Regions from separate parts of the Anoxybacillus ayderensis genome, predicted to be linked through region 3. Evidence: riboswitches for the same ligand, from Rfam matches in the RefSeq annotation. Region 3 holds a riboswitch; each other region holds the start of a gene.
The links. Region 3 has a riboswitch for S-adenosylmethionine ahead of HNR63_RS01895 (methionine ABC transporter ATP-binding protein). Riboswitches for the same ligand answer to the same signal wherever they lie in the genome.

Region 1 (3,100 bases), on a different contig from region 3:
CGAACTTGTTACAACAACTACCGAAGCAATTTTTTGCTTCGCTCGTTCAAAAAGTGAATGCGGTCATTGCTGAAGGGCATGACGTCATTAATCTTGGGCAAGGAAATCCGGATCAGCCGACCCCTGCTCATATTGTAAACGCGATGCAACAGGCGGTAGCAAAGCCAGCGTATCATAAATATTCACCGTTTCGCGGGTATTCGTTTTTGAAAGAAGCCGTAGCGACGTTTTACAAACGGGAGTATGGGGTAACGGTTGATCCCGAAAAAGAAGTCGCCATTTTATTTGGTGGGAAAGCCGGGCTCGTTGAAATGCCGCTTTGTTTATTGAACCCCGGCGATGTCGTGCTCGTTCCCGATCCCGGTTATCCGGACTATTGGTCGGGCGTTGTGCTCGCGCGGGCGCGCATGGAAATGATGCCGCTGCGAGCGGAAAACGACTTTTTGCCCGATTATGAGGAGTTAAACGAAGACGTTGTCCGCGAAGCAAAACTCATGTTTTTAAACTATCCGAACAACCCGACAGGTGCGACAGCAACGGAATCGTTTTTTAAAAAAACCGTTTCGTTTGCTGAAACATACGGCATTGCCGTCGTACACGATTTTGCGTACGGGGCGATTGGTTTTGATGGGAAAAAGCCAATCAGCTTTTTACAAGTCGAAGGGGCGAAAGATGTCGGCATTGAAATTTATACGTTTTCGAAAACGTACAATATGGCAGGATGGCGCATCGGCTTTGCGGTCGGAAACGAAAGCATGATTGAAGCGATCAACGTTTTGCAAGATCATTTGTATGTGAGCATGTTCGGTGCCATTCAAGAAGCGGCAGCGGTCGCGCTTTTACAGTCGCAACAATGCGTCGAGGAGCTTGTCGCCACGTATGAAGCAAGACGGAATACGTTTATTCGCGCGTTAAACGACATCGGCTGGAACGTCCAAGCGCCAGCAGGCTCGTTTTTTGCGTGGCTTCCGGTGCCAAAAGGATATACGTCTGAGACGTTTGCCAATCTTTTGCTTGAACAAGCGCATGTCGCTGTTGCCCCAGGCATCGGCTTTGGTGAGCATGGGAAAGGATATGTGCGCACAGGGCTACTCACAAGCGAAGAACGGCTAAAAGAAGCGGCGGAACGAATCGGGAGGCTACAACTTTTTTAAAAAATCGTTGACAAAATGAAAGACTGCTGTCATAATTCGAATTAAATTTATGAAAAATGAACCATTTGAAAAATTCCATACATTGCGAATTCTTATCAAGAGTAGGCGGAGGGACGAGCCCGATGAAGCCCGGCAACCGACTTAACAAACGTTAAGCACGGTGCTAATTCTCGCAGCAGTAGGCTGAGAGATAAGAAGAGACGAACAATTAGCCTCTTCTTATGAAGAGGTTTTTTATTTGTAAAGGAGTGGCACGATGATTACAGCAACATATTTGATTCATGATGACAAAGATTTGGCGAAAAAAGCGGAAGGGATTGCGCTTGGGCTTACTATCGGGTCGTGGACCGATTTGCCGCAGCTTGAACAAGAGCAGTTGAAAAAACATAAAGGTGTTGTTGAGTCCATTGAACAGCTTGAGGAAGATGAGCGAGTCAATACGTATTTCGGGAAGCGATTGAAACGGGCGCTCGTGCGCATTTCATATCCGAGCGTTAATTTTAGTGCCGATTTTCCAGCGATTTTGACGACGACGTTTGGCAAATTGTCGTTGGATGGAACGATTAAACTCGTTGACCTGACGTTTTCTGACGAATTAAAACGAGCGTTTCCGGGTCCGCGCTTTGGCATTGACGGCATTCGTGAAAAGCTTGGCGTCTTTGACCGTCCGCTTGTCATGAGCATTTTTAAAGCGGTCATCGGACGCGATTTGCGATATGTGACCGAGCAATTAAAACTGCAAGCGCTCGGCGGTGTCGATCTCGTGAAAGACGATGAAATTTTGTTTGAAAACGACTTGACGCCGTTTGAAAAACGCATCGTCGCAGGAAAAGAAGCGTTACAAGACGTGTACGAACAAACAGGGCATCGGACGTTATATGCGGTGAACTTAACAGGAAAAACGTTTGAACTAAAAGAAAAAGCGAAGCGCGCAGCGGAGTTAGGCGCGGACGTGTTGTTGTTTAACGTGTTTACATACGGACTTGACGTGCTGCAAGCGCTTCGCGAAGACGATGACATTCGTTTGCCGATCATGGCGCATCCGTCATTTAGCGGCGCGATCGCTTCCTCGCACGTGTATGGAGTGAGCTATGCGCTTCTTCTTGGCAAACTATTGCGCATGGCAGGAGCGGATTTTTCGCTTTTCCCGTCTCCGTACGGAAGCGTGGCGCTTGAAAAACAACAGACGCTTGCGATTGCCGATGAACTGACGAAAGAAGAGCCGTTTGTTCGCGCGTTCCCTGTCCCATCCGCTGGCATTCATCCGGGGCTTGTGCCGCTTTTAATTCGCGACTTTGGCATCGATTGTGTCATTAACGCAGGCGGCGGGGTGCACGGTCATCCGGCCGGAGCGGTTGGAGGCGGTCAAGCGTTTCGTGCCGCAGTAGAAGCGGTGCTTTCAGGGCGTTCGCTTCATGACGCGGCAAAAGAAAACGAACCGTTACGACAAGCGCTTGATTTATGGGGGAGCGCATCATGAAGCCAGTCATTTTTTGCGACTTTGACGGGACGATTACGTTAAACGATAACATTATTGCGATTATGAAACAGTTCGCTCCACCGGAGTGGGAAGCGATCAAAGACGATATACTTGCACAAAGATGTTCCGTACAACAAGGCGTCGGGCGCATGTTTTCTCTTTTACCGTCGTCATTGAAAGAACAAATCGTGCAATTTTTGCTTGACAACGCCCGCATTCGCGACGGATTTTCGGAGTTTGTCGCATTTACGAAACAAAAACACATTCCGCTTTATATCGTCAGCGGCGGCATCGACTTTTTCGTTTATCCGTTGTTAGACGGTTTGATTGAAAAAGAACGCATTTTTTGCAATCGCGCGGACTTTCGCGGTGAAACGATTCAAATTACGTGGCCGTATGCGTGCGATGAACATTGTCAAAATGAATGCGGCTGTTGCAAGCCGTCTCTTCTTCGTAAACTCGCGCC
Region 2 (3,100 bases), on a different contig from region 3:
TCCGCCTCGCGCAGCACGCCGACACCTGTAAATCCAGCCGCCGCATACAAGACGTCTGCCCCATTTGCGATCATTTGTTTTGCAATTTGCGCCCCAAGCTTATCATCACCGAAATTGCCGGCATACACTTCTTGCACGTTCGCTTCCGGTTTAACCGCTTTTACCCCTTGAATAAAACCGTTCGCAAATTTACGAATAAGCGGCACATCCGCTCCGCCAACGAAACCGACGTTGTTCGTTTTCGTCAACATGCCAGCGACTACGCCCGCTAAAAAGCTTCCTTCATCTTCTTTAAACGTAATCGATGTAATGTTCGGTAGGTCAGATACCGCATCAATTAATACGAATTGCTGTTTCGGATATTTTTTCGCGACTTTTTCTAAATCTTGTTGCACCATAAATCCTAATCCGATGACGAGATCGTTTCCTGCTTCAACGAGCTCCGTTAATCCTTTTTCATACGTCTCGGTTTCTTTTAACTCACGGTAGTCAAAAAAGATGCCGAGTTCATCGCGCGCCTTCATTAATCCTTTAAACGCCGAATCGCTAAATGACTGATCACCGAGTCCGACGTCTGACAACATAATGCCCACTTTTATTCGCTCTTTCGGTTGAAAAGAACCCGTTTGCGAACACCCTGCGGCAAGCAACAAAACGAATGCCATCAAGAGTGAAATCATTTTTTTCATCAAATTTCCTCATCTCCTTATCTCTCGATCAAATCGTGCTTCATTTATTATATCGACACATTCCGACATTTTGTTTACTTTTTATAATATAAAGATTTTGTAAAGTTGTTCGTATGCCAACAATCGACTATAATGGAAGCACAACGAATTTATGCTGAGGTGGTTCATATGTCAAAAGAAAGTTCATTTGATATTGTGTCAAAAGTCGATTTGTCGGAAGTGACGAACGCAGTCAACATCGCGTTAAAAGAAATTCAAAACCGCTACGACTTTAAAGGAAGCAAAAGCGACATTTCGCTTGAAAAAGATGAACTCATTCTCATTTCTGACGATGAGTTTAAACTGGAGCAACTCAAAGATGTGCTCATCGGCAAACTCATTAAACGCGGCGTGCCGACAAAAAACATTCAGTACGGAAAAGTGGAAGCAGCATCTGGCGGAACGGTGCGCCAACGTGCGAAACTCGTCCAAGGCATCGACAAAGACAATGCGAAAAAAATTAACACAATCATTAAAAATACAGGCTTAAAAGTAAAAAGTCAAATTCAAGAAGACCAAATTCGCGTCAGCGGCAAAAGTAAAGACGACCTACAAAAAGTGATCGCCGCCATTCGCGAGGCAGATTTACCGATTGACGTTCAATTCGTCAACTACCGTTAAGAAGGCGCTTTGCCTTCTTTTTCTTTTTTGAAATAAAATAGTTGAATATTTCTAAAAAATCAGTTACATTTATGAGTAACTTCATACAACATCTTATCGAGAGAAGGGGAGGGACTGGCCCGATGAACCTTCAGCAACCTGACGATCGTCAAGGTGCTAAGTCCAGACAAGCGATTCGCTTGGAAGATAAGAAGGAGCGCGTCAAGTCTTCTTCTTATGGGGAAGACTTTTTTACTTTAAACGAAGAAACGGAGGAATGGACGTGGGATTGTTAGATGATTTAAAAGAACGCATCGTCATCGCTGATGGAGCGATGGGGACATTATTATATGCGCACGGCATCGATCGTTGTTTTGAAGAATTAAACGTCACAAAACCTGAAGAAATTGTCCATATTCATGAAGCGTATATTGAATCAGGCGCAGAAGTCATTCAAACGAACACATACGGCGCCAACTACGTGAAACTAGCACGTTACGGGCTGCAAGATGACGTAAAAAAAATAAACGAAGCGGCGGTCGAACTTGCGAAAAAAGCGGCAAAAGGGCGCGCCTACGTGCTCGGTACGATCGGAGGACTGCGCAGCACGAATAAAAGCACGATTTCGCTTGAAGAAGTGAAACGGACGTTTCGTGAACAGCTGTACGTGTTGTTAAACGAAGGGGTCGACGGACTTTTGCTTGAAACGTATTACGATTTCGAAGAATTGCAAACGGTGCTTTCCATCGCTCGCAAAGAAACGACGTTGCCGATCATCGCCCACGTCACGTTGCACGATATCGGCGTTCTGCAACACGGAATGCCGCTTGCCGAAGCGCTGACCGAATTAGAACAACTCGGTGCCGATGTCGTCGGCTTAAATTGCCATCTCGGCCCGTACCATATGTTGCGCTCGCTTGAAGAAGTGCCGATTCCAACACGCGCTTTTTTATCGGTATATCCGAACGCAAGCTTGCCGCAATATCGCGACGGTCGCTTTATTTACGAAACGAGCGAACAATATTTTGAAGAAACGGCGCGCGCCTTTCGCGAGCAAGGAGTTCGGCTTATCGGCGGCTGTTGCGGCACGACGCCAAAACATATTGCGGCCATTGCTCGCGCCCTTTCCGATCGCACACCTGTATATAAAAAAGAAGTAAAACAGCGCCATCCGATCGTCGTCCAAGAAGAAAAACAAACGACAGCCCCTTCTCTTGCCGACATCGCTCGCACGCGCCGATCGATTATCGTCGAGCTCGATCCGCCGAAAAAACTCGGCTTAACGACATTTTTAGAAGGAGCAAAGGCGTTAAAAGAAGCGAACATTGATGCCTTAACGCTTGCCGACAATTCGCTTGCGACACCGCGCATTAGCAACGTCGCTGTCGGCACGATCGTCAAACAACAGCTCGGCATGCGCCCGCTCATTCATATTACATGCCGCGATCGAAACTTAATCGGCTTGCAGTCGCACTTAATGGGGCTTCATACGCTCGGCATGACCGACGTGCTCGCTTTAACAGGCGATCCGTCAAAAGTAGGCGACTTTCCGGGCGCAACGTCCGTCTACGATTTATCATCGTTTGACCTCATTTCGTTAATTCGCCAATTTAACGAAGGGCTTTCGTACTCAGGAAAACCGCTCGGACAAAAAACGAACTTTTCGATCGCTGCCGCCTTTAACCCGAACGTACGCCATTTAGATAAAGCGGTGAAGCGGCTCGAGAAAAAAATTGAATGCGGGGCGCACTACTTTTTAACACAGCCGCTTT
Region 3 (3,100 bases):
GTCGACTTGAATGAGTCTGCTGGACAAATGTTGAAACGTACAGAAGAAGCTGCTCACCGTATTGAATGCGTGTCGGAGGATATCGATCGTATTTCTAGTGAAACGAATCAACAGCAAGCATATATTGAACGCATTAGCTTAACGATTGATGAAATGTCTCGCGCACTCCAGTCCATTGCTTCGTCTTTAGACGAAACGGTACATGCATCGCAGCACATTAGTCATTTATCGCAAAAGGGAAAAGAGAAAATGGAAGGTTCTACTTATCAAATGAAGAAAATTTCTGAAAAACAGCAAATATCGGTGCAACTTGTCCAAGAGCTTGAAAATAAATCGAAAGAGATTCATCAAATTGTAGAGCTTATTTCTCAAATTGCTGCACAAACCAATTTATTAGCTTTAAACGCAGCGATTGAAGCAGCGAGAGCAGGAGAGCATGGGAAAGGGTTTGCCGTTGTATCGGAGGAAGTGCGAAAGCTAGCTGAACAATCAAGTGAAGCGGCAAGCACGATCGCTGGATTAATTGAAGATATTTTAGTAAAGATGGAACGAGCGGTGAAAGCGATGAATGAAAGCACGCAAGAAATTTATTCTGGAACGAGTGTTTTAGCTGAAACAGGAGCCTCGTTTTACGAAATTATTCAAGAAGTCGCGCGCGTCTCGGATCAAATTGAGTCGATTTCAGCTGCCACAGAGCAATTAAGTTCAAGCAGCGAACAAGTCGTAGATGCCTCTCGTGCTGTTCAAGCGATCGCAAAACGAACGGCTAGTTCGATGACCACTTTTGCTGGCGAAATGCATCAACAGGCCGTTTTCACTCAACAATTGAGCGATACTTCGAAGGAGCTACATCATTTATCACATAAACTTCAAGAAATGATTCGACACTTGAATCGACGTGCAATGTAAGGACGTTAAGGGAAACATCTTCCAATTTTTTATATAATAATTTTTATTGACATCGTCCTTCTTTCGATGATATACTCACATTCGTAGTTCAACATCATTCTTGAATACATTAAAACGTTAACTGAATAAAGCGTTTAAAAGCGCTCTTATCAAGAGAGGTGGAGGGATGTGCCCGATGAAACCCGGCAACCGTCAGCGCTGCTGAAATGGTGCCAATTCACACAAAGCGTTTGCTTTGAGAGATAAGAGACAGAATGGACGATAACGCCTTTCTGTTCTCTTGAACAGAAAGGCTTTTTTCATGGAAGGAAGGTGACAGCGACGTGATTACTTTATCAAATGTAACGAAAGTATACAAAGCAGCAAGCGGAAATGTGACTGCGGTCGATCATGTAAACTTGCATATTGCAGAAGGAGAAATTTTCGGCATCATCGGTTATAGCGGAGCGGGAAAAAGTTCGCTTATTCGATTGTTAAATGGACTAGAAAAGCCGACAAGCGGTGAAGTCATTGTCGATGGAAAAGATATGGGGAAAATTAGTGGGAAACAATTACGACAAGCTCGTCAGCAAATCGGGATGATTTTCCAACATTTCAACTTACTTTGGTCGCGAACGGTGCGTGAAAATATTGCTTTCCCGTTAGAAATTGCCGGTGTGCCGAAAGAGGAACGGATGAAGCGTGTCGATGAGCTCATTCAACTCGTCGGCTTGCAAGGAAGAGAAAATGCATATCCGTCGCAATTGAGCGGAGGGCAAAAACAGCGCGTCGGCATTGCGCGTGCGTTAGCGAACAACCCGAAAGTGTTGCTATGTGATGAAGCGACGTCGGCCCTTGACCCACAAACAACCGATTCGATTTTAGATTTGCTCGTCGATATTAATAAACGTCTCGGTTTAACGATCGTGTTAATTACACACGAAATGCATGTCATTCGTAAAATTTGCGATCGCGTAGCGGTCATGGAAAACGGAAAAATTGTTGAAATGGGCGAAGTGCTTCATGTATTCCGTAAGCCAGAGCAACCGATTACGAAACGATTCGTCCAACAAGTGACGGAGCCGGAGGAAACGAAAGAAGCGATGTTGCATCTTCTTGAACGATATCCGAACGGCAAAGTTGTTCAACTTACATTCGTCGGCGAAGCGGCTGAGCAACCGCTCATCACGCAACTTATTCGCCAATTCGATTTGAATGTGAATATTTTGCAAGGGAAAATTTCGCAAACGCATCACGGTTCATATGGGGTGCTATTCATTCATTTAGACGGTGCGAATGAAGAAGTTGAGCGAGCGCTCGCTTTTATTCGCCAGCAAGAAGTGGAAGTGGAGGTGTTGGCGAATGTGGAATGAACTATTCCCGAACGTCGTTTGGGATAAAATATGGGCAGCGACAATGGAAACATTGTATATGACCGCTGTTTCTGTTGTAGCGACGTTTGTACTTGGCATTTTACTTGGTTTATTGCTGTTTTTAACGTCTAAGGGAAACATATGGGAAAATCGTTTCGTTAACGGTGCTATTGCGTCGTTCGTCAACATTTTCCGCTCGATTCCGTTTATTATTTTAATTATTTTGCTTATTCCGTTTACAAAACTTGTCGTTGGCACGATTCTTGGAGCAAACGCTGCGTTGCCAGCACTCATTATCGGTGCCGCACCGTTTTATGCGCGCATGGTAGAAATTGCGCTTCGTGAAATCGATAAAGGTGTCATTGAAGCCGCAAAAGCGATGGGTGCGACGACATCGACAATTATTTGGAAAGTGCTCCTTCCAGAAGCGCTTCCTGCACTTGTATCTGGAATTACAGTGACGGCGATTGCGCTCGTTGGATATACAGCGATGGCAGGAGTTGTTGGCGCTGGAGGGCTCGGAAATTTAGCGTATTTAGAAGGGTTTCAACGCAACAATAACGATGTTACATTTGTTGCAACAGTGCTCATTTTAGTGATTGTCTTTATTATTCAGTTTATTGGTGACTTTGTCACTTCTAAAATAGATAAACGATAAAAAGGAGGAAGAAACAAATGAAGAAATGGATCTCTTTACTTGTTGCTGCAATTGTTGTTTTAGCGCTTGCTGCTTGCGGAAAAAGCGAAAGTGCGGAAGAAAAAACGAATAAACTTGTCGTTGGTGCATCAAACGTACCACATGCGGAAATTTTAGAGCGAGCAAAACCGATTTTAAAAGA
Region 4 (3,100 bases), on a different contig from region 3:
AGTTTCATCCGTTCACCAACACCGTATCCGCCTCCTGTCCAACCGGTGTTGACTAAAAATACTTGCACGCCATGAGCGTCAATTTTTTGTCCGAGCATGTCTGCATAGCGTGTTGCAGGAAGCGGTAAAAACGGTGAGCCAAAGCAAGTAGAAAACGTTGCTTCAGGTGCAGTAATTCCGCGCTCTGTGCCCGCTAACTTGCTTGTATAGCCGCTTAAGAAATGATACATTGCTTGTTCTTTTGTTAATTTGCTAATTGGAGGCAATACACCAAACGCATCGGCCGTTAAAAAGACGATCGTATGCGGATGACCTGCAACGCTCGGTTGGACGATATTGTCCATTGCTTCAAGCGGGTATGCTGCGCGCGTATTTTCGGTTAACGTCGCATCGTCATAGTTTGGTATGCGCGTGTCTGGATCAATCATGACGTTTTCTAATACGGAACCGAAGCGAATCGCATCGAAAATTTGCGGCTCTTTTTCGCGTGATAAGTTAATGCATTTCGCATAACATCCGCCCTCAATGTTGAACACGCCGTTATTTGACCAACCGTGTTCGTCATCGCCAATTAGGCGACGGTTTGGGTCAGCAGAAAGCGTTGTCTTTCCTGTGCCCGATAAACCGAAAAAGAGCGCCACATCTCCTTCTTGACCTACGTTTGCTGAACAATGCATCGGAAAGATTCCTTGTTCTGGCAATAAAAAGTTCATGACCGAGAAAATCGATTTTTTCATTTCCCCTGCATATTCTGTTCCACCAATCAGCACGGTACGACGTTCAAATGAGATGATAATAAACGTTTCTGAACGCGTGCCGTCAACAGCTGGATCCGCTTTAAATGTCGGTGCAGAAATGACCGTAAATTGTGGTTCATGCGTTTGTAATTCTTCCGTTGTTGGACGAATAAACAATTGATGGGCAAATAAGTTATGCCAAGCAAATTCATTGACAACTTGAATTGGCAAACGATAAGCTGGATCCGCGCCTGCAAAGCCGTTGAATACAAATATTTCTTCTTTCGTCATTAAATAATCGATCACTTTATTGTACAGTTTATCAAATACTTCTTCAGAAATTGGTTGATTGACAGTTCCCCAATCAATTTTATGTTTCACAGACGGTTCTTCCACAATATATTTATCTTTTGGAGAACGACCTGTATATTTCCCAGTTGTTGCACAAACTGCTCCTGATGAAGTGAGAACGCCTTCTTTGCGAGTTAATACTTTTTCTACTAATCGTGGTACAGATAAGTTATGAAAAACCCCATCCCTTTGTAAGAGTGTTGATAATTTGTTCGTCAATTCAATGGAATTCATCGGACAAAACCTACCTTTGTTTGATTTATCTTTATGTAAAAAGTATAACACATTTTGATAAATAGTCCATACTAATTCGTGTATTTTTCTTGAATTTATTTTCAAGATCATTACAGTAGAAAAAACGTTGACTCGCTTCATACAGATGTGATATGATGCTGAGATGAACGGATACTCTTATCCCGAGTTGGTGGAGGGAGACAGGCCCGATGAAGCCCAGCAACCGTCACATACGTGAAAAGGTGCTAACCTGTGGCAAGGGGACGCCCTTGAACGATAAGAGTGAAAGGCGCAGACAAATGCAAAAACCTTTCCTCTAAGGGAAAGGTTTTTTTCACGATAGACCATAATAAGAGGGATGAGTACCGTATCATTTTTCATTATACTGAGGAGGAATGTTTGAATGCCTAAACGTCGTCTGTTTACATCTGAATCTGTAACGGAAGGGCATCCGGATAAAATTTGTGACCAAATTTCCGATGCGATTTTAGATGCGATTTTAGCGAATGATCCGAATGCCCGTGTCGCGTGCGAAACGAGCGTAACAACAGGACTTGTTTTAGTGAGTGGAGAAATTACAACATCTACATATGTAGATATTCCGAAAATTGTTCGTGAAACAATTCGTGAAATTGGCTATACGCGTGCAAAATACGGCTTTGATGCAGATACGTGCGCAGTATTGACGTCAATTGATGAACAGTCACCAGATATCGCAATGGGTGTTGACAAAGCGTTAGAAGCTCGCGAAGGACAAATGACAGATGAAGAAATCGAAGCGATCGGTGCAGGTGACCAAGGATTAATGTTTGGCTTCGCGTGCAACGAAACGAAAGAACTTATGCCGCTACCAATTTCTCTAGCACACAAACTTGCACGCCGTTTAGCGGAAGTGCGTAAAGAAGACATTTTACCGTACTTACGTCCAGACGGAAAAACGCAAGTGACAGTCGAGTACGATGAAAACGGCAAACCTGTACGTATCGATACGATCGTTGTTTCTACACAACATCATCCAGAAATTACACAAGATCAAATTGTACGCAACATTAAAGAGCATGTCATTCAACCTGTCGTTCCGGCAGAATTGATCGATGAAAACACAAAATATTTTATCAACCCAACAGGACGTTTCGTCATCGGTGGTCCACAAGGTGACGCAGGGTTGACGGGACGTAAAATTATCGTTGACACATACGGTGGTTATGCACGTCACGGCGGCGGGGCATTCTCAGGAAAAGACCCAACGAAAGTAGACCGCTCAGCAGCCTATGCGGCGCGTTACGTAGCGAAAAACATTGTCGCGGCAGGTCTTGCAGATAAATGTGAAGTGCAGTTAGCATATGCGATCGGTGTTGCAAAACCTGTATCGATTTCAATTGATACGTTCGGCACGGGCAAAGTATCTGAAGATGTATTAATTGAAGTGGTGCGCAACAACTTTGACCTTCGTCCGGCGGGCATTATTAAAATGCTTGATCTTCGTCGCCCGATTTACAAACAAACAGCTGCTTACGGTCACTTTGGTCGCACAGATATTGATCTTCCTTGGGAACGTACAGATAAAGCAGAAGTGTTAAAACAACAAGCGTTACAGTTGGCGAAGTAAGAAAGGAGAGAGAGTTACGGAATGTAGCTCTCTCTTTTTTCACAAGTATGTTCTTTTGCAGTTGTTTGATGATCATGGGACAGGGAAAAGCGATAGTAGCTAAAAATGTTGGACATTATGGTTTGGCATGCTGTTTACTCAGAAGGAAAGTGAATCGCCCCTTGCTCGC

Region 1: linked by a shared signal. The riboswitch ahead of mtnW (2,3-diketo-5-methylthiopentyl-1-phosphate enolase) and the one ahead of HNR63_RS01895 (methionine ABC transporter ATP-binding protein) in region 3 are both predicted to bind S-adenosylmethionine.
Region 2: linked by a shared signal. The riboswitch ahead of HNR63_RS03080 (bifunctional homocysteine S-methyltransferase/methylenetetrahydrofolate reductase) and the one ahead of HNR63_RS01895 (methionine ABC transporter ATP-binding protein) in region 3 are both predicted to bind S-adenosylmethionine.
Region 4: linked by a shared signal. The riboswitch ahead of metK (methionine adenosyltransferase) and the one ahead of HNR63_RS01895 (methionine ABC transporter ATP-binding protein) in region 3 are both predicted to bind S-adenosylmethionine.

The regions. Positions count from the first base shown of each region.
Region 1 covers NZ_JACDUV010000002.1:291,192-294,291, forward strand. Annotated here, with positions in the region: gene HNR63_RS03815 (pyridoxal phosphate-dependent aminotransferase) at 1-1,154, shown strand, start outside; SAM riboswitch class I at 1,244-1,351, shown strand; gene mtnW (2,3-diketo-5-methylthiopentyl-1-phosphate enolase) at 1,411-2,634, shown strand; gene HNR63_RS03825 (2-hydroxy-3-keto-5-methylthiopentenyl-1-phosphate phosphatase) at 2,631-3,100, shown strand, end outside.
Region 2 covers NZ_JACDUV010000002.1:153,678-156,777, reverse strand. Annotated here, with positions in the region: gene HNR63_RS03090 (BMP family lipoprotein) at 1-689, opposite strand, end outside; gene HNR63_RS03085 (YajQ family cyclic di-GMP-binding protein) at 858-1,349, shown strand; SAM riboswitch class I at 1,440-1,542, shown strand; gene HNR63_RS03080 (bifunctional homocysteine S-methyltransferase/methylenetetrahydrofolate reductase) at 1,612-3,100, shown strand, end outside.
Region 3 covers NZ_JACDUV010000001.1:374,060-377,159, forward strand. Annotated here, with positions in the region: gene HNR63_RS01890 (methyl-accepting chemotaxis protein) at 1-909, shown strand, start outside; SAM riboswitch class I at 1,053-1,158, shown strand; gene HNR63_RS01895 (methionine ABC transporter ATP-binding protein) at 1,233-2,261, shown strand; gene HNR63_RS01900 (methionine ABC transporter permease) at 2,251-2,919, shown strand; gene HNR63_RS01905 (MetQ/NlpA family ABC transporter substrate-binding protein) at 2,937-3,100, shown strand, end outside.
Region 4 covers NZ_JACDUV010000004.1:41,828-44,927, forward strand. Annotated here, with positions in the region: gene pckA (phosphoenolpyruvate carboxykinase (ATP)) at 1-1,322, opposite strand, end outside; SAM riboswitch class I at 1,497-1,605, shown strand; gene metK (methionine adenosyltransferase) at 1,726-2,931, shown strand.